One region of the Bacillus sp. SRI_025 genome, then DNA from elsewhere that is predicted to be linked to it. Evidence: riboswitches for the same ligand, from Rfam matches in the RefSeq annotation. Region 1 holds a riboswitch; each other region holds the start of a gene.
What was found. A riboswitch is a leader RNA that binds a small molecule or an ion and turns the genes downstream of it on or off. The one in region 1 is predicted to bind S-adenosylmethionine.
Positions count from the first base shown of each region.

Region 2: another riboswitch for S-adenosylmethionine. It lies ahead of AC20OE_RS11280 (bifunctional homocysteine S-methyltransferase/methylenetetrahydrofolate reductase); the one in region 1 lies ahead of mtnW (2,3-diketo-5-methylthiopentyl-1-phosphate enolase).
Region 3: another riboswitch for S-adenosylmethionine. It lies ahead of AC20OE_RS12745 (DUF2292 domain-containing protein); the one in region 1 lies ahead of mtnW (2,3-diketo-5-methylthiopentyl-1-phosphate enolase).
Region 4: another riboswitch for S-adenosylmethionine. It lies ahead of AC20OE_RS03830 (5-methyltetrahydropteroyltriglutamate--homocysteine S-methyltransferase); the one in region 1 lies ahead of mtnW (2,3-diketo-5-methylthiopentyl-1-phosphate enolase).

Region 1 is NZ_JBYEGB010000003.1:105,160-110,122, reverse strand. Features, by position in the region: gene AC20OE_RS10210 (pyridoxal phosphate-dependent aminotransferase) at 125-1,315, shown strand; SAM riboswitch class I at 1,360-1,461, shown strand; gene mtnW (2,3-diketo-5-methylthiopentyl-1-phosphate enolase) at 1,564-2,784, shown strand; gene AC20OE_RS10200 (2-hydroxy-3-keto-5-methylthiopentenyl-1-phosphate phosphatase) at 2,784-3,479, shown strand; gene AC20OE_RS10195 (methylthioribulose 1-phosphate dehydratase) at 3,443-4,081, shown strand; gene AC20OE_RS10190 (1,2-dihydroxy-3-keto-5-methylthiopentene dioxygenase) at 4,098-4,628, shown strand; gene AC20OE_RS10185 (aspartyl-phosphate phosphatase Spo0E family protein) at 4,929-4,963, shown strand, end outside.
Region 2 is NZ_JBYEGB010000003.1:301,843-306,805, reverse strand. Features, by position in the region: gene metH (methionine synthase) at 1-1,324, opposite strand, end outside; gene AC20OE_RS11280 (bifunctional homocysteine S-methyltransferase/methylenetetrahydrofolate reductase) at 1,308-3,149, opposite strand; SAM riboswitch class I at 3,228-3,346, opposite strand; gene AC20OE_RS11275 (YajQ family cyclic di-GMP-binding protein) at 3,428-3,919, opposite strand; gene AC20OE_RS11270 (CvfB family protein) at 4,157-4,963, shown strand, end outside.
Region 3 is NZ_JBYEGB010000004.1:84,763-89,725, forward strand. Features, by position in the region: gene AC20OE_RS12725 (dihydroorotate dehydrogenase electron transfer subunit) at 1-368, shown strand, start outside; gene AC20OE_RS12730 (dihydroorotate dehydrogenase) at 362-1,294, shown strand; gene pyrF (orotidine-5'-phosphate decarboxylase) at 1,266-1,970, shown strand; gene pyrE (orotate phosphoribosyltransferase) at 1,978-2,616, shown strand; SAM riboswitch class I at 2,778-2,880, shown strand; gene AC20OE_RS12745 (DUF2292 domain-containing protein) at 2,997-3,101, shown strand; gene AC20OE_RS12750 (phosphoadenylyl-sulfate reductase) at 3,147-3,848, shown strand; gene cysP (sulfate permease) at 3,862-4,926, shown strand.
Region 4 is NZ_JBYEGB010000001.1:740,305-745,267, forward strand. Features, by position in the region: gene AC20OE_RS03820 (four-carbon acid sugar kinase family protein) at 1-914, shown strand, start outside; gene AC20OE_RS03825 (gluconate:H+ symporter) at 965-2,284, shown strand; SAM riboswitch class I at 2,367-2,479, shown strand; gene AC20OE_RS03830 (5-methyltetrahydropteroyltriglutamate--homocysteine S-methyltransferase) at 2,568-3,692, shown strand; gene bglH (aryl-phospho-beta-d-glucosidase) at 3,746-4,963, opposite strand, start outside.

The DNA.
Region 1 (4,963 bases):
TAATTCAAGATATTATCAGAGCTGCGCTTTACATGTCAATCTTTTTTCAAAATTGCTTTACAATTCATAAAACAATCCATTACAGTGATTGTATTGTTACGTAACTTGAATAGAAGGTGAAGAAATGGAATTCCAGCAATCAGATGTGTTGAAACAATTACCGAAACAATTTTTTGCGTCCCTTGTCCAAAAGGTGCAGAAAAAAGTGCAGGAAGGGGCAGATATCATTAATTTGGGGCAGGGAAATCCTGATCAGCCAACTCCTCCGCACATTGTAAAAGCCATGCAGGAAGCGGTAGCAAAACCTGAAAATCATCAATACTCCTCATTCCGTGGAACAGCGAAATTAAAAAAGGCCGCTGCCGCTTTTTATGAAAGAGAATATGGCGTTACGCTTGATCCAAAGACGGAAATTGCGATTTTATTTGGCGGGAAAGCAGGGCTTGTTGAGCTGCCTCAATGCCTGCTGAATCCGGGTGATACGCTTCTCGTCCCTGACCCAGGTTATCCTGATTATTGGTCAGGTGCTGTACTTGCTGGAGCTCATATGGTGACCATGCCACTTCTTGAAAAAAATGATTTTTTACCTGACTACGATTTGCTGCCTGAGGATGATAAGAAAAAGGCGAAATTAATGTACTTAAATTACCCCAACAATCCGACGGGGGCTACGGCAAGCCGTTCATTTTTTGAAGAAACCGTGACATTTGCGAAAGATCACAAGCTTTGTGTTGTTCATGATTTTGCATATGGCGGCATTGGATTTGATGGAGAAAAGCCGATCAGCTTTCTGCAAGTAGATGGAGCGAAAGAGACGGGAATAGAAATTTACACATTGTCTAAAACGTACAATATGGCAGGGTGGAGAGTAGGATTTGCAGCAGGTAATCCGTCTGTTATTGAAGCGATTGAGCTTTATCAGGATCATTTGTTTGTCTCGTTGTTTAAAGCCACGCAAGATGCAGCAGCGGAAGCCCTATTAAGCGATCAAACGTGCGTACGGGTGCAAAATGACCGATATGAGAAAAGACGGAATGTGTGGATAGCTGCCTGCAAAGAAATTGGCTGGGAAGTCAGTGCTCCAAAGGGATCATTTTTTGCTTGGTTAAAGGTGCCAGAAGGATATACATCTGAAGCCTTTTCTGATTTATTATTAGAAAAAGCGCATGTTGTTGTAGCGCCAGGTAATGGCTTTGGTGCTCACGGTGAAGGGTACGTGAGAGTAGGGCTTCTAACAAGCGAGGAGCGGTTACAAGAAGCTGCTCAGCGCATCGCTGCCTTGAAGCTGTTTGAAAAAAAGCCATTGACAACATAAAAAAATGGTGCGATAATTCAGGCAATATTTAAGAAAATTGAATATTCTTATCAAGAGTAGGCAGAGGGACTAGCCCAATGAAGCCCGGCAACCGACTTCCATGAAGCACGGTGCTAATTCTTGCAGCAAGCGCTGAGAGATAAGATTCGGATGAATAACACGAAATAACCTCTTTAAGGCGCTCAAGAAGCACTTGAAGAGGTTTTTTTATTGAACATATGCATGATGCAATCGAAAGGGGATTCCTAGTGAGTGAATTACTGGCAACATACGTATTAACACATCGAGAGGATGAACAAATAAATCGAAAAGCGGAGCAGATCGCGCTTGGTTTAACAGTTGGATCATGGACGGATTTGCCTCAGCTCAAAAAGGAGCAGCTTCAAAAGCATAAAGGCCGAGTTGAAAAAGTATTAGAAAAGGCTGCTCCAGCCGAAAATGGCCTTTATCAATCAGAGGTGACCATTGCTTATCCTGAGGCAAACTTTTCAGCAGATTTACCAGCTGTTTTCACGACGATTTTTGGAAAGCTTTCACTAGACGGAAAAGTGAAGCTAGTCGATATCCAATTTTCTGAAGAATTTAAAAAAAGCCTGCCAGGACCGGCATTTGGAATTGATGGCATACGAAATAAGGTAAATGTATTTGATCGTCCATTATTGATGAGTATTTTTAAAGGTGTTATCGGCCGTGATATGCAGGATTTAAAAGAGCAGCTCCGTTTACAGGCATTAGGCGAGGTTGACCTCATCAAAGACGATGAAATTTTATTTGAAAGTCCATTAGCTCCTTTTGAAGAGCGAATCAAAGAAGGAAAAGAGATTTTAAAAGAAATCTATGAAGAGACAGGACACCGCACGCTGTATGCTGTCAATTTAACGGGCAGAACCTTTGACCTGAGGGATCGAGCGAGAAAGGCCGCTGAACTTGGAGCAGATGCGCTCTTATTCAATGTCTTTGCTTACGGTCTTGATGTCATGCAAAGCTTAGCTGAGGATCCAGATATTCCACTGCCTATTATGGCGCATCCCGCAGTGAGTGGTGCATTGACATCCTCTACTGAATATGGATTCTCGCATTCTCTTCTTTTAGGCAAATTAAACCGATATGCTGGCGCTGATCTGAGCCTCTTTCCCTCACCTTATGGATCGGTTGCACTTCCGAAAAAGGATGCCCTTGGAATCTATGAAGCTTGCGTGAAAGAGGATACGGTTCAAAAAACATTCCCTGTCCCGTCAGCAGGCATTCATCCAGGAATGGTTCCAGTATTGATCAAAGATTTTGGAATTGATCATGTGATTAACGCAGGTGGAGGCATTCACGGACATCCGCGGGGAGCCATCGGCGGAGGGAAGGCATTTCGTTCGATCATTGATGCCGTTATACAGGAAGAGTCTATCCAAGATAAGGCGGCTTCCTGCCAAGACTTAAAAGCGGCACTTGATCTTTGGGGAAGGGTAGCAGAATAATGAAAAAACCAATTGTGTGTTGTGATTTTGATGGAACAATTACAAAAAATGATAATATCATCCGCATCATGAAACAGTTTGCACCGAGTGAATGGACGAAACTGAAGGATGGTGTCCTGTCAAAGGAAATTACCATTCAAGAAGGCGTCGGGCAGATGTTTCAATTACTGACAAGTGATCAGAAGGAAGCCATTCAATCATTTATTTTAGAGGATACAGAGATTCGAGAAGGATTTAAGGAATTTGTGGATGAGGTAAAAAAAGCAGACATTCCTTTCTATGTACTTAGTGGGGGGATGGACTTTTTTGTCTACCCCATCCTCGAAGGCATTGTCGATCGAGACGATATTTATTGCAATCATGCATCATTTGGGGAAGAGCATATTCAGATTGAATGGCCGCATGCCTGCGATACGCAATGTCAAAATGGATGCGGATGCTGCAAGCCCTCAATCATTCGAAACCTGACTCATGAGGATGATTTCATCATCATGATCGGAGATTCAGTGACTGATGTGGAGGCGGCGAAACATGCAGATCTTACGTTTGCGCGCGACTACTTGCTCAATGAATGTCAAGAGCTCGGGCTCGTACATAAGGAGTTTGACACATTTGTTGATCTACACGCGCAATTTGTTCAAATAAAGGAAGTGAAGGAATGGCAGACGCAAAGAGCAAACGCTGGCAGGAGCTAGCAGACGTTAAACGTGAACTGGCCCAAAGAGACTGGTTTTTCGGAACAAGCGGTAATTTATCGATCAAGGTGTCGGATGATCCAATCACGTTTTTGGTGACGGCAAGCGGCAAAGATAAACGAAAAGAAACAAATGAAGATTTTGTGCTAGTAAATGCGGCAGGCCAGCCCCATGATCCGAACGAGACGCTTAGGCCATCAGCTGAAACACTGCTTCACACGTACGTGTATGAACGGACGAAAGCAGGCTGCTGTCTCCATGTCCACACCATTGATAATAATGTGATGTCAGAGCTGTATGGGGATAAGGGAGAGATTCGTTTTAAAGGCAACGAAATCATCAAAGCGCTTGGTTATTGGGAAGAGGATGCAGAAGTGTCGATTCCGATTATTGAAAATCCAGCTCATATTCCGCATCTTGCAGAGCAATTTGCCAAACATCTGACACTAGAGGCGTCATCTGGTGCTGTACTCATTCGCAATCATGGCATCACGGTCTGGGGAAAAACAGCCTTTGAAGCAAAACGAGTATTAGAAGCATATGAATTTTTATTTAGCTATCACTTAAAATTAGCGCTGTATCAACAGCAGCTTGTAAGATAAAAAGGAGGAAAAGCACATGGCGACGATTTTGATTCACAATGAAGAGAACACATTACTTGAGAACGAGCAAGAGGTTGCATCATATTTAGAAAACCAAGGGGTTATTTATGAGCATTGGGATATTGAAAAGCTGCCAAACCGTTTATCAGAAAAGTATGATTTAACCGATGAGGAAAAGGAAGAGATTTTGACTGTTTTCCAAAAGGAAATCCAAAGTATTTCTGAAAAAAGAGGGTACAAAGCGCAGGATGTGATTTCATTATCTGATGCCACGCCAAATCTTGATGAGCTGCTCCAAAACTTTAAACGTGAGCATCACCATACAGATGATGAAGTACGCTTTATTGTGAGCGGGCACGGAATCTTTGCTATTCAAGGCAAGGATGGCGTCTTTTTTGATGTAAGATTGAACCCAGGTGATTTAATTTCTGTTCCGCCAAACATCCGTCATTACTTTACACTTCAAGAGGATCGCAAAGTGGTCGCAGTTCGCATATTTGTCACAACTGAGGGCTGGGTGCCAATTTACGAGGAAGAAACGGTTTAATGATAGAGCTGATCATTCCGCATGAGGCGGAAGATCAGCTTTTTTTTAGGAAATTAGACATAAAATGTGAAAGAAAATAGTTGATTTTGATCTTCTGTATAGGATAAAATTCTGTTTAATCAATGTGACAGTCCTGTCCAAATTTGAAGTTTACCCCCAAATTTGATTGGGTAAAAGGTCTTTAGGCTGTAAAAAATTAAATAAAATAAGCATATTTAATTTAATTTACAAATAAAGTATAATTTTGGTGTCGGATCATTTTGAGCATAGACAGTCGAAATCATTGCGGGAGCTGAGATCATGAATATTTATGTAAGGAAAGAACAATTGCTGAT
Region 2 (4,963 bases), 200 kb from region 1:
CAAAACGTTCCACGCCATCCTCAAGATTAATAGAATTGATGATGGCTTTCCCTTGAGAATAGGTGAGTGCCTTTTCAATCACGTGTTTATCCGTTGAATCAATGACAAAAGGAGCTTTCACCTTTTTCATCGCTTCTTGTAAAAAGCCTTCCATGTCTGCTGCCTCATCACGGTCTGGATCGGCGAGACACACATCAACGACGTGAGCGCCATTTTTCACCTGAGCACGAGCAATTTCTGCTGCTTCTTCAAACTTTTGTTCCGCAATGAGCCGTTTGAATTTGCGAGAACCAATGACATTGGTCCGTTCGCCTACAAAAAGAGGACGCATTGAATCCTCATAAATAAGGGGCTCAATTCCTGATACGGTATGCTGCGGTGATTCGCGAGTGATATGACGCGGCTGAATCGTGCGTACTTCATCTGACAATGCTTGAATATGTGCAGGTGTCGTTCCGCAACAGCCGCCGACAATATTTAACCAGCCTTCCTTAGCAAAGGCAGCGATTTTTTTAGCAAGAGAAGCAGGGGATTCATGATATTGGCCTTCTTCATCTGGGAGACCAGCATTCGGATAGCAGCTCACCGCTGACTTTGCGATGGAGGAGAGCGTGCGGATGTGGTCTGTCATAAATTCTGGACCAGTCGCACAGTTCAGGCCCACACTGATGGGTTTCATATGCTCAAGAGAGATATAAAAGGCTTCGATATCCTGACCAGCAAGGGTGGTGCCCATTGGTTCAATCGTTCCTGATACCATGAGTGGTAATTGAATGCCCGTCTGCTGAAAGGCTTCCTGAATTCCTTTGAAACCAGCTTTTACATTCAGCATGTCTTGGCTTGTTTCTAAAAGAAGGGCATCACACTTTCCGTCAATTAGAGCGTGGGCCTGTTCTTCATAGTTTCTGACGAGCTCACTGAAGGTTGTGCCGCCTGTTACAGATAATGTTTTCGTTGTTGGGCCCATTGCGCCTACAACAAAACGTGGCTTATCCGGTGTGGAGAAACGGTCTGCTTCAGCCTTTGCCAGCTGTGCAGCTCGAACATTGAGTTCATAGGCAAGGTGGCCAAGCCCATATTCATCAAGGACGAGCTTTGTCGCGCCGAACGTATTTGTTTCAATGAGATCGGCACTTGCTTCGAGGTATTCCCTATGGATCGCACGGATGATGTGAGGGGCTGTCACATTCAAATACTCGTTACAGCCCTCATACTCTTCTCCGCCAAAGTCCTCTGCTGTCAGGTTGGCGTTTTGAATCATTGTGCCCATTGCACCATCAAGGACGAGGATGCGTTTTTTGAGCTGTTCAGTGATAGTTGACATGGATGTTAGACTCCTTTTCTTTCTGATGGATGTAGGTGGTCAGTTCTGCTGTTAAATCTGATCGAAGGAAAGGAGTAATTAAATAAATGCCATTAAACAATTCGCAGGCTGTATCTAATAAAGAGCGGGCAATCGCTAAACCTTCTGCTCGCTGCTTTTCTTTATCCTCGCCAGCCTTAGCCATAATGTCACGAATAGAATCAGATAATTTGATGCCGGGAATTTCGTGATGAATAAACTCTGCATTTCGGCTGCTTGTTAACGGCATAATTCCGATGTAAATTGGTTTATCCAAGTGGCGGCTTTCCTCATGAATTTTCACAAGCTGTTCTTCAGAATAAACAGGCTGTGAAATAAAATAATCAGCGCCGTATTCGATTTTTTTCTCAAGACGTTTGACCGCTTTATCAATATGACGCACATTTGGGTTAAACGCGCCAGCCACTGAAAAATTGGTCTTTTTGCCAAGAGGCTTTCCTGAGAAAGAAAGGCCTTCATTAAATTGCTTGATGAGACGAATCAAATCAAAGGAGGTTAAATCATACACAGATGTTGCACCTGGGAAGTCTCCAATTTTAGATGGATCGCCTGTGATCGCTAAAATATCGGTTAATCCAAGAGTATCGAGCCCCATTAAATGGGATTGTAACCCAATCAAATTACGGTCGCGGCATGTGATATGAACAAGAGAACGCATATCAAGCTGCTGCTTTAATAATGCGCCGCAAGCGACATTGCTAATGCGCGGAGTCGCAAGAGAATTATCGGCTAACGTTAACGCATCAATGCCAGCATTCTTTAATTCATTTGCAGCAACGAGAAATTTTTCGAAGTTCAGCTTCTTCGGCGGATCGAGCTCTACGATAATCGATCGTTTTTCCACAGCCAGCTCATCAAGACCTGGCTCAGTGCGCTGATCTTGGATGGAAATGATTTCTTCTTTTAACACTTTCACTTCTTTTTCAGTGATCGGTGCTAAATCTTTGATCGCTTCAGCCATTGCGCTAATATGCTGAGGTGTTGTTCCACAGCAGCCTCCGATAATGCGTGCGCCCTGATTTCTAAATTCAAGTGCACTTTTTCGGAAATAATCGTTATCTGTATCATAGACGAGTCTGCCTTCTTCAAGAGAGGGGAGACTGCTGTTAGGATAGACTGATAAATGCGAATTTTCTAAAAGTGGAACGCCTTCGAGTGCCTGAATCATGTGATAAGGGCCCAGCCTGCAGTTGATGCCGACGACATCTGCACCAAGAGATGATAACTCAGATAAACCATCCTTCAGCGGGGTACCATCCTGCAAAACGCCTTGTTCATGCATAGAGACATTCATGACAATCGGGAGAGTCGTTTCTTTGCGAGCAATTTGGAGAACAGCCTTCGCTTCTTCTATGTCATAATACGTTTCAAGCAATAATCCGTCAGGCTCTTCATTTAATAGGATGTACAGCTGCTCTCTAAAGCTTCGTTTGATTTCTTCTATAGAGTAGGCATTTTTGTTAAACGTTCGAATGCCGCCAATTGTTCCGAGAACATAAGCGGAGCCAGCGGCTGCTTTTGCAATTTGTACCGCTTTTGTATTGATGCGTTTCGTTTCTTCCTCTAAGCCGTAGCGGGACAGTTTAATATAATTCGCACCGTATGTGTTCGTTTGGATGATGTCAGCGCCTGCCTGCACATATGCTTCGTGCACGCGTTTCACTTCATCCTCTTTCGATAAATTTAATTCTTCAAAACAGCGGTCAATGCCGTAAGAGTATAAAAGTGTTCCCATCGCTCCATCAGCTATCAGCACGCGATTTTGTAAGTCTTGTAATAGGCCCATTGTATTCCTCCTTATTTCTATGTAACAAAAAAAGCCTTCTGATAAGAAGAAGACTTTTTGGCTGTATCGTAATTCTTCTCCTTATCTTCCAAGCAGTTGCTTGCTGGATTTAGCACCTTGGTCATAGAAAATAGATTTCTACTACACCGGTTGCTGAGGCTTCACAGGGCCAGTCCCTCTGCCTCTCTTGATAAGAAAGCAATATGAACATGTCAATGAATTGAACTTCCATCAACTGTAACGAAAAATGCAGAAATAATCAATGGAAAATTTGAAATTTATCGAAAATTTATAAATTGGACATCAATCGGCAAATCAGCCTTACGCATAAGAGAAATAACCTCTTGTAAATCATCTTTATTTTTCCCTGTCACACGCACTTGGTCATCCTGAAATTGTGATTTCACTTTGATGCCAGACTGCTTGATGAGTGCGTTGATCTTTTTAGCGTTGTCTTGATCAATCCCGCTGATCAGCTTCGCACGCTGGCGTACTGTACCGCCAAGGGCATGCTCGGTTTTTCCGTAATCGATGTTTTTAGTTGGCACATTTCGTTTGATCAGCTTTGTCACAAGTACATCTTTTAGCTGCTCAAGCTTGAAGTCATCATCAGAAATGAGAACAAGTTCTTCTTTTTCGAGAGAAATATCACTTTTACTTCCTTTAAAATCATAACGGTTTTTAATTTCTTTCAGCGCTGCTTGAACAGCGTTTTGCACCTCAGGCAGTTCGACTTTCGATACAATGTCAAATGAGCTTTCTTTTGCCATCACACATGACCTCCAAGTATTGATATTGCGTCTATTTTATCATGCCAATAGGCGAAGAAGAAACTTTATCGAAGAGTTGAGGCAAAGAGTTCAGCCGGCTGCGGTATAAATCGTGACCAGTTTGTCCACTTTAGCTAACAGAACTAGAGATGTTCATGCGGGGAGAAGTATAGTAGAATAAAGTGAATCAAAAGATGAACGAACGCTCTTTTATGGGCAGATAGGAAGGAAGAGAACATGAGACCAGGTGAGCAACTGACCTTGCAAATAGAGAACGAAATGGAATACGGCTACTTTTTGACAGATGGTGAAGATTCGGTTCTCCTGCACCGCAGTGAAATGACAGAGGATCTTGATGACCGAGATGAAGTAGAGGTTTATTTATATGTAGATCATGAAGAAAGACTCGCTGCCACAATGAAAATTCCTACAATTAACGCACATACATATGGCTGGGTAGAAGTTGTAGACGTGGTAGAAGACATGGGCGCATTTGTCGATGTTGGACTGTCAAAGGATGCACTTGTGGCAACAGAACACCTCCCGCCATTTGAGGAAGCATGGCCGAAAAAAGGAGACAAACTCTACTGTATGCTGAAAGTCACAAGTTACGGCAGAATGTTCGCAAAACCAGCCACAGAAGACGTGATCAGTGAATTGTTTACTGAGGCACCAGAAACCTTAATGAACAAAGAAATTACTGGAACAATCTATCGTTTAATTGCGACAGGTTCTTTTATGTTGACAGATACAGGTGTGCGAGGGTTTATTCACCGCACGGAACGAAAGGAAGAGCCAAGACTAGGATCGACCGTTACAGGACGCGTTATTGCAGTGAAAGAGGATGGAACCGTGAACGTTTCTCTGCTTCCTAGAAAACAGGATGCATTATCTGTCGATGCAGAAGAAATTTTAACCTATATGAGAACAAGAAACGGCGCCATGCCTTACGGAGACAAAAGTGATCCAGAGGATATCCGCGAAAGATTTCAAATGAGCAAAGCCGCCTTTAAACGAGCACTAGGTCATCTGATGAAAAATGAT
Region 3 (4,963 bases), on a different contig from region 1:
AGCATGTCCTCGGCTTTCAATCGAAAAAGGATGTATTTTACGAGGAGAAATTTCAAGCACTCGGTGATACGTTTATTGCATCGGTTGATGGCACATACGGTGCTAAAGGCTTTGTAACAGATGTGATAAAAGAGCAAAACCTGGGCTTTGATGTGCTGCTTTCCTGCGGTCCAACACCTATGCTCAAAGCACTGAAAGACACGTATCCTGATAAGCCCGTCTACATTTCGATGGAAGAACGAATGGGCTGCGGGATTGGTGCGTGCTTTGCATGTGTCTGTCATACAGATCAGCTCGACAAACCTTACGTCAAAGTCTGTCTTGATGGACCTGTTTTTAAAGCAGAGGAGGTGGCATTGTCATGCTAAACGTTGAGTTACCCGGATTATCTTTAAAGAATCCAATCATCCCTGCATCAGGCTGCTTCGGGTTCGGGAGAGAATTTGCATCCTTATATGACCTATCATTGCTAGGCGGTATCATGATCAAAGCCACAACCCTTGAACCGAGATTTGGCAATCCCACGCCAAGGGTAGCCGAGACAGGAGCTGGTATGCTTAATGCAATCGGCCTTCAAAATCCGGGTCTAAAAGGCGTGCTTGAAAATGAGCTGCCTTGGCTTGAACAATTTGATACACCTATTATTGCGAATGTTGCTGGCTCACAGGTTGATGATTATGTGGAAGTAGCCAAGCAAATCAGCCAAGCAAAAAATGTTCATGCCCTTGAACTGAATATTTCTTGCCCAAATGTGAAAACAGGCGGAATTGCCTTCGGTACAGATCCAAATATGGCGGCGTCATTGACAAAAGCGGTCAAGGAAGTCTCTTCTGTACCTGTCTATGTCAAGCTGTCACCTAACGTAGCCAATATTGTGGAGATTGCTCAAGCGATTGAAGCTGCTGGAGCGGATGGACTCACCATGATTAACACATTAATCGGTATGCGTTTAGATTTAAAAACTGGGAAACCCATCCTTGCCAATAAAACAGGTGGATTATCAGGACCAGCTGTCAAACCGGTCGCTGTGCGCATGGTACACGAGGTGAGTCAAGCGGTTTCTATTCCGATTATCGGGATGGGCGGAGTGCAAAGTGCTGAAGATGTACTTGAATTTTTACTAGCAGGTGCAAGTGCAGTAGCTGTCGGCACAGCCAATTTTGTGAATCCATTTATTTGCCCAGAAATTATTGAAGAGCTGCCAAATGTGTTAGCAGCATATGGTTATTCATCTGTAGAGGAATGCATCGGAAGGAGCTGGAAACATGAAGCACTTGCCCATCATCGCGCTTGATTTTCCATCAGGACAGGAGGCCCACGCCTTTTTAGATCGTTTTGAAAGCACTCCATTATTCGTAAAGGTTGGCATGGAGCTGTTTTACCAAGAAGGACCTGCCATCCTTGATGCGCTGAAAGAAAAAAATTGCCGCATTTTTCTTGATCTAAAATTACATGACATTCCAACTACTGTGCAAAAAGCGATGAACCGGCTTGCTGCACTTGGTGTTGATTTGGTCAATGTGCATGCTGCTGGCGGGAAACGGATGATGCAGGCTGCGTTAGAGGGACTTGAAAGCGGGACTCCTGCTGGACAAAGCCGCCCGGGCATTATTGCAGTGACCCAGCTGACTAGTACGTCAGAAGACATGATGAGAAACGAATTACTCATTGACCATCCGTTGCAAGAGACTGTTATCCGGTACGGACAATTAGCATATGAAAGTGGGCTAGACGGGGTTGTTTGCTCTGTTCATGAATCTAAAGCACTTCATGAACATATTTCACCATCCTTTCTCACTGTAACGCCAGGAATTCGCTTACCGAATGATCAAACCGATGACCAACAGCGCGTAGCGACACCGGCCTATGCAAAAGAGCAAGGTGTTTCACAAATCGTTGTCGGAAGATCAATCACAAAAGCTGATAAACCAATAGAAGCCTATCATCAAATTTTGAAAGAGTGGGAGTGACTGCCAGATGAAATCAAAAATCGCGAAACATCTATTACAAATCAAAGCGGTCTCATTAAAACCAGACGAACCGTTTACATGGGCGAGCGGTATAAAATCACCGATCTATTGTGATAACCGCCTGACATTGTCATATCCAGAAGTGAGACACGACATTGCTGAAGGTCTAAAAGATTTAATTCTCACTCATTTCAAGGGAGCAGAGGTTGTCGCGGGTACTGCAACAGCAGGCATTCCTCATGCGGCATTAGCAGCAGACCGCTTGAACATCCCGATGTGTTATGTCAGAAGTAAGCCGAAAGCACATGGAAAAGGAAATCAAATTGAAGGGGCCGTATCAAAAGGCCAAAAGGTTGTCGTCGTAGAAGACCTTATTTCCACAGGAGGCAGTGTGCTTGAAGTGGTCGCTGCTCTTCAAGATGAGGGCTGCGAGGTACTAGGAGTTGCCGCGATCTTCACATACGGACTGCCAAAAGCAGCGGCAGCCTTTCAAGAAAAAAATATTCCATATGTCACCCTAACAGACTATGACACATTGACAGACGTGGCACTTGAACTGAAAGCGATTGAGCCTGCTGCGATGAACAAACTAAAACGCTGGAGACAAGATCCTTCCTCAGAATCTTGGATGGAAGAAACGGTCTGAAAAGTGAAAGCCCATCGTTAACAAAAACTGTGCCTGCCCGCACAGTTTTTTATTTAGGTAAAAATAGTAAAATAGACTCAAATTTTAATAAAAACTAATCCTATCAATAAAGTCGGGTTGACTTTTGTTTGAATTGTGTTAATATTTAAGACAAATTGAAACTCTTATCCAGAGAGGTGGAGGGACTGGCCCGATGAAACCCGGCAACCTGCGATTCGCAAGGTGCTACTTCCTGCAAAATGATTCTATTTTGAAAGATAAGGAAATCGTGAGCTTCCTCATCTTTCTTTCGGACTGAAAGAAAGTTTTTTTATTTTAACGGTGAGGAGGAAGAGGAGATGGAAGTGAAACAAAATCAGGATGAGGACTTAGTAAAGCATATGCAAGAACTGATTGGGGATATGAAATTCGGTTCAATAACGTTAATTGTTCAGGACGGTCAAGTGATTCAAGTGGAAAAGAACGAAAAAATTAGATTGAAGTAGTGCGGATAAAAGCAATATGAGCTGTACTCCGGAAGGGGAGAAATCATGTTAACTTATGAAAATTGGCAAGAGCCGTCCATTACATTTCAAGAAGATGATTTGTATAAAGGAGCCCTGTCTGTACTGAAATGGGCGTACGGTCATTATGGTGACCAGCTCGTATATGCGTGCAGCTTTGGGATTGAGGGCATCGTTCTGATTGATCTGATTGCAAAAGTAAAAAAAGATGCGAAAATTGTCTTTTTAGATACAGGTCTGCATTTTAAAGAAACATACGACACAATTGATGCGGTAAAGGAAAGATACCCGGGCTTAGACATTGAACTGAAAACGCCTGAGCTGACGGTTGAACAGCAAAATGAGCAGCACGGTGAACAATTATGGAAAACAAATCCTCAAAGCTGCTGCCATATGCGTAAGGTCATTCCTTTGCAAGAAGCCCTATCTGGTTATCCAGCATGGCTTTCCGGTTTAAGAAGAGAGCAGTCACCAAAACGAGCAGGGACGAATTTCTTAAATAAGGATGAAAAATTCAAATCAGTGAAAGTATGTCCGCTTATCCATTGGACGTGGAAGGACATATGGAGATATGCATCTAGAGAGGAACTTACTTATAATCCGCTGCATGACCAAGGATATCCAAGTATCGGCTGTGCACCGTGTACACAGCCAGCATTTACTGCAGATGATCTGCGTTCTGGCAGATGGTCAGGCACAGCAAAGACAGAGTGCGGATTACATGAGTAAGGGAGCATAATGTATGGAAATCGCCGCAATTTTATTTAGTCTATTCTTTGCTTTAAACATAGGCGCAAGCGGAGCAGCTGCTTCTATGGGCATTGCGTACGGGTCAGGTGCGATTCAAAAGCCCATTTATGCGCTCAGCGTTTGTGCAGTTGGGATTTTAGCAGGTTCAGTGATTGGCGGCGGTGAGGTCGTCAAAACGATCAGCTCTGGTATTATGCCAGAATCAGTCATTACACTTGAAATCGTTTGTATTATCATTGGTTCTGCTGCACTATCACTTTTTATAGCGAATCTGATGGCGATCCCTTTATCAACAAGTGAGGTCACAGTAGGGGCTGTGGTTGGTGTGGCAGTCGCGTATAAAGTATTGTTTGTGAAATCCATTTTAGTGATTGTGGCATTTTGGGTGATCATCCCGATTTTCGCCTTTCTTTTTACCTTTGCTGTCGTCAAAATCATCAGAATGTTCCCTAAACGGAAGCTGTCTAAAAAAGGCACAGCTATTTTATCTGTCGTATTAATCCTCAGCGGATTTCTAGAGGCGTTTTCAGCTGGTATGAACAATGTCGCAAATGCGGTCGGCCCGCTTGTCGCGTCAGGCGTTTTGTCAGTCGGGCAAGGAACTCTTTACGGCGGGATCTTTGTTGCACTTGGTGCCCTTTTGCTTGGGAGAAGGGTACTAGAAACAAACGGAAAGAAAATCACCCGCTATCAAACAGGCGAAGGGATTTTACTTTCGAGTACCGGTGCTGGGCTTGTCATCGTCAGCTCTATTTTTGGGCTGCCTGTTCCGCTTACGCAAATCACCTCCTCGTCTATTATCGGGCTTGGAATGGCAAAAGGCGGGCCAAACATTTTTCACAAACATGTTGTGAAAAAAATGCTGAAAGTGTGGGTGGTGTCACCCTTCTTATCACTCAGCCTATCGTATTTGCTGGTGAGCCTTTTCTTAAAAGGAGACTATTACTCTATCTTTATCATGATGAGTGTACTGCTTGCCTCACTTGGTGCGCTGAGTCTGATGAAGGCAGTCAAAAATGAGAGCAGCTCTATTCATGAACAGGGCGGCGGGATTTAATCACAAATCCGACTATTAACATCTAATAAATATGAAC
Region 4 (4,963 bases), on a different contig from region 1:
TAATTCCTGCTGGTGATACAGAATTTGCAAGAGACCGTACATTCGGCTTTCAATCCTCTCATCTAGGAGAATGGATTGAAGAAAAGTCAGAGGGATTGTTCACAAAAGAGAACACAACCTACATTTCGTTAGCTGATCTGCGGGCTTTACGCATCGATCAAATCAAACAACAGATCATGGGTGTGAAGGATTTCAAAAAGGTGGTTGTAAACGCAGTGGACTATGACGATGTCAAAGTCTTTGTCACCGCTCTCATTGAAGCCATTCAAGCAGGACAGCAGCTGATGTTCAGAAGTGCGGCCGCGCTCACAAAAGTACTTGGCGGTATAGGGGATCAGGCCTTATTAACAAGAGGTGACTTGATACAAGAAGAAAGCCCTCATGGTGGTCTCATTATGATCGGTTCTCATGTGAAAAAAACAACAGAACAATTAAAAGCGCTTGAGCAAAATAAAGAGATGGCTTTTATTGAATTTAATACCCACCTCGTGTTAGAGCCTGATGCCTTTCGCAAAGAAATTGACCGTGTCATTCAGCAAACTGAAGCACTGTTGGTAGCAGGTCAATCTGTGGCTGTTTATACAAGAAGAGAACGGCTTGATCTTGGGGATGATCGCCAAGAGGAAGAATTAAAGCTCTCTGTACAGATTAGTGATGCTGTAACAAGTATTGTCCAGCGCCTCACCATTCGTCCTAAGTATCTCATTGCCAAAGGCGGAATTACCTCCAGCGATATTGGGACAAGAGGACTTAGCGTGAGACGTGCGACCGTGGCAGGTCAAATCAAACCAGGGATCCCTGTTTGGCAAACAGGAGAAGAAAGTAAATTCCCTTTCATGTCTTATGTGATTTTCCCGGGAAATGTTGGGTCAAAGGATACGTTAAAAGAAGCTGTAGACATACTTGAAGGATAAGGCATAGGGGGTGTTTGCGCCCCCTTATGTACCACAAAGGAGGAAAGATCATGTCGTTAGTGTTTATTGGACTTGGCGTTTTGTTATTGCTTTTACTCATGGTTGTCTTTAAGTTAAACGCTTTCATTTCTTTGATTATTGTCTCTTTAATTGTTGCTGTGTTAGAAGGGATGACACCACTAGAAGCGATTGCTTCCGTCGAAAAAGGACTTGGAAGTACGCTTGGACACCTGGCACTCGTTCTCGGTTTTGGAGCGATGCTTGGAAAATTGATGGCTGATTCTGGCGGTGCTCAGCGTATCGCGATGACACTCATTGACCGATTTGGCATCGGAAAAATCCAATGGGCGACGATGCTGACTGGATTTGTGATTGGAATTGCTCTATTTTATGAAACCGGATTCATTATTTTAATTCCATTAGTCTTTACGATCGCTCAGGCTGCAAGACTTCCTGTGCTGTATGTGGGCATGCCGCTTGTCGCTGCTCTCATCACCACACATGGCTTCCTCCCTCCTCACCCAGGGCCGACTGCCATTGCGAATGTCTTTCAAGCAAACATGGGACAAACCTTATTGGTTGGGATTATTTTAGCGATTCCTGCTGTTTTAGTAGGTGGACTTCTGTTTACAAAACTATTTAAAAAAGACCAGTTGCACGCACATATCCCAAAGAACTTATTTAATCCAAAGGAATTCACAGAAGAAGAAATGCCTAGTTTCGGCATTAGCATTTTCACCGCTGTTTTGCCTGTATTGCTTATGACTTTCAGAGCATTTCTAGAAATTTTCTTCCCTTCCTCCCCATTGCTGCCTACCGCTGAGTTTTTAGGCGAACCGGCGATTGCACTATTAATCTCAGTGCTGCTTGCCATCTACACGTTTGGGCTTGGAAGAGGAAAGAGCATGCAGGACGTAATGAAGTCCATCGCGGATTCTATCGGCTCTATTGCCATGATTTTATTAATTATTGCGGGCGGAGGCGCCTTTAAACAGGTGCTCATTGATAGCGGCGTCGATCAATACATTGCAGGGATCATGCAAGGAAGCACACTTTCTCCCCTGCTTCTGACTTGGCTCATTGCTGCTGTCCTTCGTGTCTCTTTAGGATCAGCGACTGTCGCCGGTCTCACGGCAGCTGGCATTTCTGCACCACTGATTGGCCTGACGGGTGTCAGCCCTGAATTAATGGTGATCGCAACAGGTGCCGGCAGTATCACGTTCTCTCATGTGAATGATGCGGGTTTCTGGATTTATAAAGAATACTTTAACCTATCAATGGCTCAAACCTTTAAAACGTGGACATTGATGGTCACCGTGCTTTCACTTGTCGGACTTGCTGGTGTTCTTGTTGCTGATTTGTTCATGTAGGAAATTAAATTGTAAAAACCATTGACTTTTCCCTAAAAACGTTGAATAATTGTGTTTATTAAGAAAATTGAATCAAAAGGTAACCTTATTAAGAGTGGTGGAGGGACTGGCCCTGTGAAACCCGGCAACCGCTGTTCCTAGGAACAGAATGGTGCTAATTCCTTAAGCAAGCAGATGCTTGTTTGAAGATAAGGCAGAGTTCTCACAGTATATGATGCTCTTCCTTATCCAAGGAAGAGCTTTTTTATTTGATTTTTTAACCTGAAGAAAGAAGGGATTCAGCATGACACAAGTACAAACCATTGGAAGGAAAACAACGAAACCGCCATACCGCGCAGATCAAGTAGGAAGCTTACTTCGTTCAGAACGCATCAAGGAAGCACGCAAGCAAAAAGCAGACGGTACGCTGACAGCAGAGCAGCTCCGACAAATTGAAAACGAAGAAATTACACGTATTGTAGAGAAGCAAAAAGAAATTGGGTTAGAGGTTGTCACAGATGGTGAGTTCAGACGTGCATGGTGGCATTTTGACTTTCTGGAAGGACTCGATGGGGTTGAAGGATTTGAAGCAGATCAGGGCATTCAATTCCATAACACGACGACAAAAGCAAGAGGGATCAAGGTAACAGGCAAGATCGATTTTACAGATCATCCAATGTTGGAGGATTATCGTTTCCTTCACAGCGTCGCTGGTGATCATACGGCTAAAATGACGATTCCAAGTCCGAATATGCTCTTTTTCCGTGGAAAGCTTGAAGAAGGAGTGTATGACAGCTTAGAGGAATTCCACCATGATGTGGCACAGGCGTATAAGAAAGCCATCCGTGCTTTTTATGATGCAGGCTGCCGCTACTTGCAGCTGGATGATACGGCATGGGCCGTGTTCTTTTCTGAAAAAGGTCACGAGCAAATCAAAGCCTTTGGCCGTGAAGAGGATGAACTTCGTGAGTCGTTTGCGAAGACAATCAATGAAGCTGTTGCCGATCGCCCAGAGGATTTGGTGATTACTATGCACATTTGCCGCGGTAACTTTAAATCAACTTGGGCTGCTGAAGGTGGTTACGAAGCAGCGGCAGAAACAATTTTCGCCGGCTTAGATCTTGATGGTCTCTTTTTAGAATTCGACGACGATCGTTCTGGCGGATTTGAGCCTCTTCGATATGTGAAGAACCCAAACCTTCAAATCGTACTAGGCCTTGTCACTTCAAAATACGGTGAGCTTGAGCCAGTTGAACAGATTAAAAAACGCATTGAGGAAGCGGCTCAATATGTGGACATTAACCAAATTTGTTTGAGTCCACAATGCGGATTCGCCTCAACAGAGGAAGGCAACCTGTTAACAGAAGAACAGCAATGGGAAAAACTGCGTCATGTGATTGAGATTGCTGATCAAGTGTGGACTTCTTAGTCCCTTTGACGAAAAAAAGACAAACCGCCGTATGAGCGGTTTGTCTCTTTTTGTTAAGCGTCTAAATGATCTCCATTCGTCGCAATCACTTGTTTATACCAATCGAAGCTTTTCTTTTTCTTTCTATCTAATGTACCGTTTCCTTCGTTATCACGGTCGACATAAATGAAGCCATAGCGTTTTTTCATTTCAGCCGTTGATGCGCTGACTAGGTCAATTGGGCCCCAGCTTGTATAACCGATCAGGTCTACTCCGTCTGCGATGGCTTCTCTCGCCTCTAGCAAATGACTTCTGAGGTAATCAATTCGGTAATCGTCTTGAATTGATCCGTCTTCTTCTACTTGATCGACAGCACCCAATCCATTTTCTACGATAAACAATGGTTTTTGATAGCGGTCATACAGTTGATTCAGTGTTGTACGAAGTCCTTTCGGATCAATTTGCCAGCCCCAATCACTTGCTTCTAGATAAGGGTTTTTCACACCTTCAAATAGGTTACCGCCAGTAACTTGTTCAAGGACCTTTGGATCTGTACTCGTTACAAAACTCATATAATAACTGAAGCCAATATAGTCAACTGTATGGTTTCTTAAAATGTCTTCGTCCCCGTCTTGGAACTCAATGTTGATGTCATTTTCAAGGAAATAACGTTTCATGTAACCTGGGTAATATCCTCTTGCCTGTACATCTGAGAAGAACAATGTTTTACGGTCTTGCTCAATTGCAGCAAACATATCCTCTGGTCTTGAGCTGTACGGATATGTGGTCATCGCTGCAATCATACAGCCAATTTTTGCATCTGGAATGATTTCATGTCCTGCTTTAACAGCCAGAGCACTTGCAACAAATTGGTGATGCGCTGCTTGATATTGAATGCTTTTCTCGTCTTCCCCTTCTTCAAATACAAGCCCGCCACCAGTGAAAGGTGCATGTAACACGACATTTATTTCATTGAAAGTCATCCAATATTTCACTTTATCTTTAAAGCGAGTGAACAATGTTTTAGCGTATGTTTCATAAAGATCCACAAGCTTACGGTTTCTCCATCCACCGTAGTTTTTCACAAGTGCAAGCGGCATTTCATAGTGAGAGATCGTGACAACTGGCTCAATTCCATGCTTATGCAGTTCATCAAATACTTTTTCATAAAAAGCGAGGCCTGCTTCATTCGGTTCCGCATCGTCGCCATTTGGGAAAATACGCGGCCAAGAAATAGATAGTCTGAAGCTCTTGAATCCCATTTCTGCAAAGAGTGCAATATCTTCTTTATA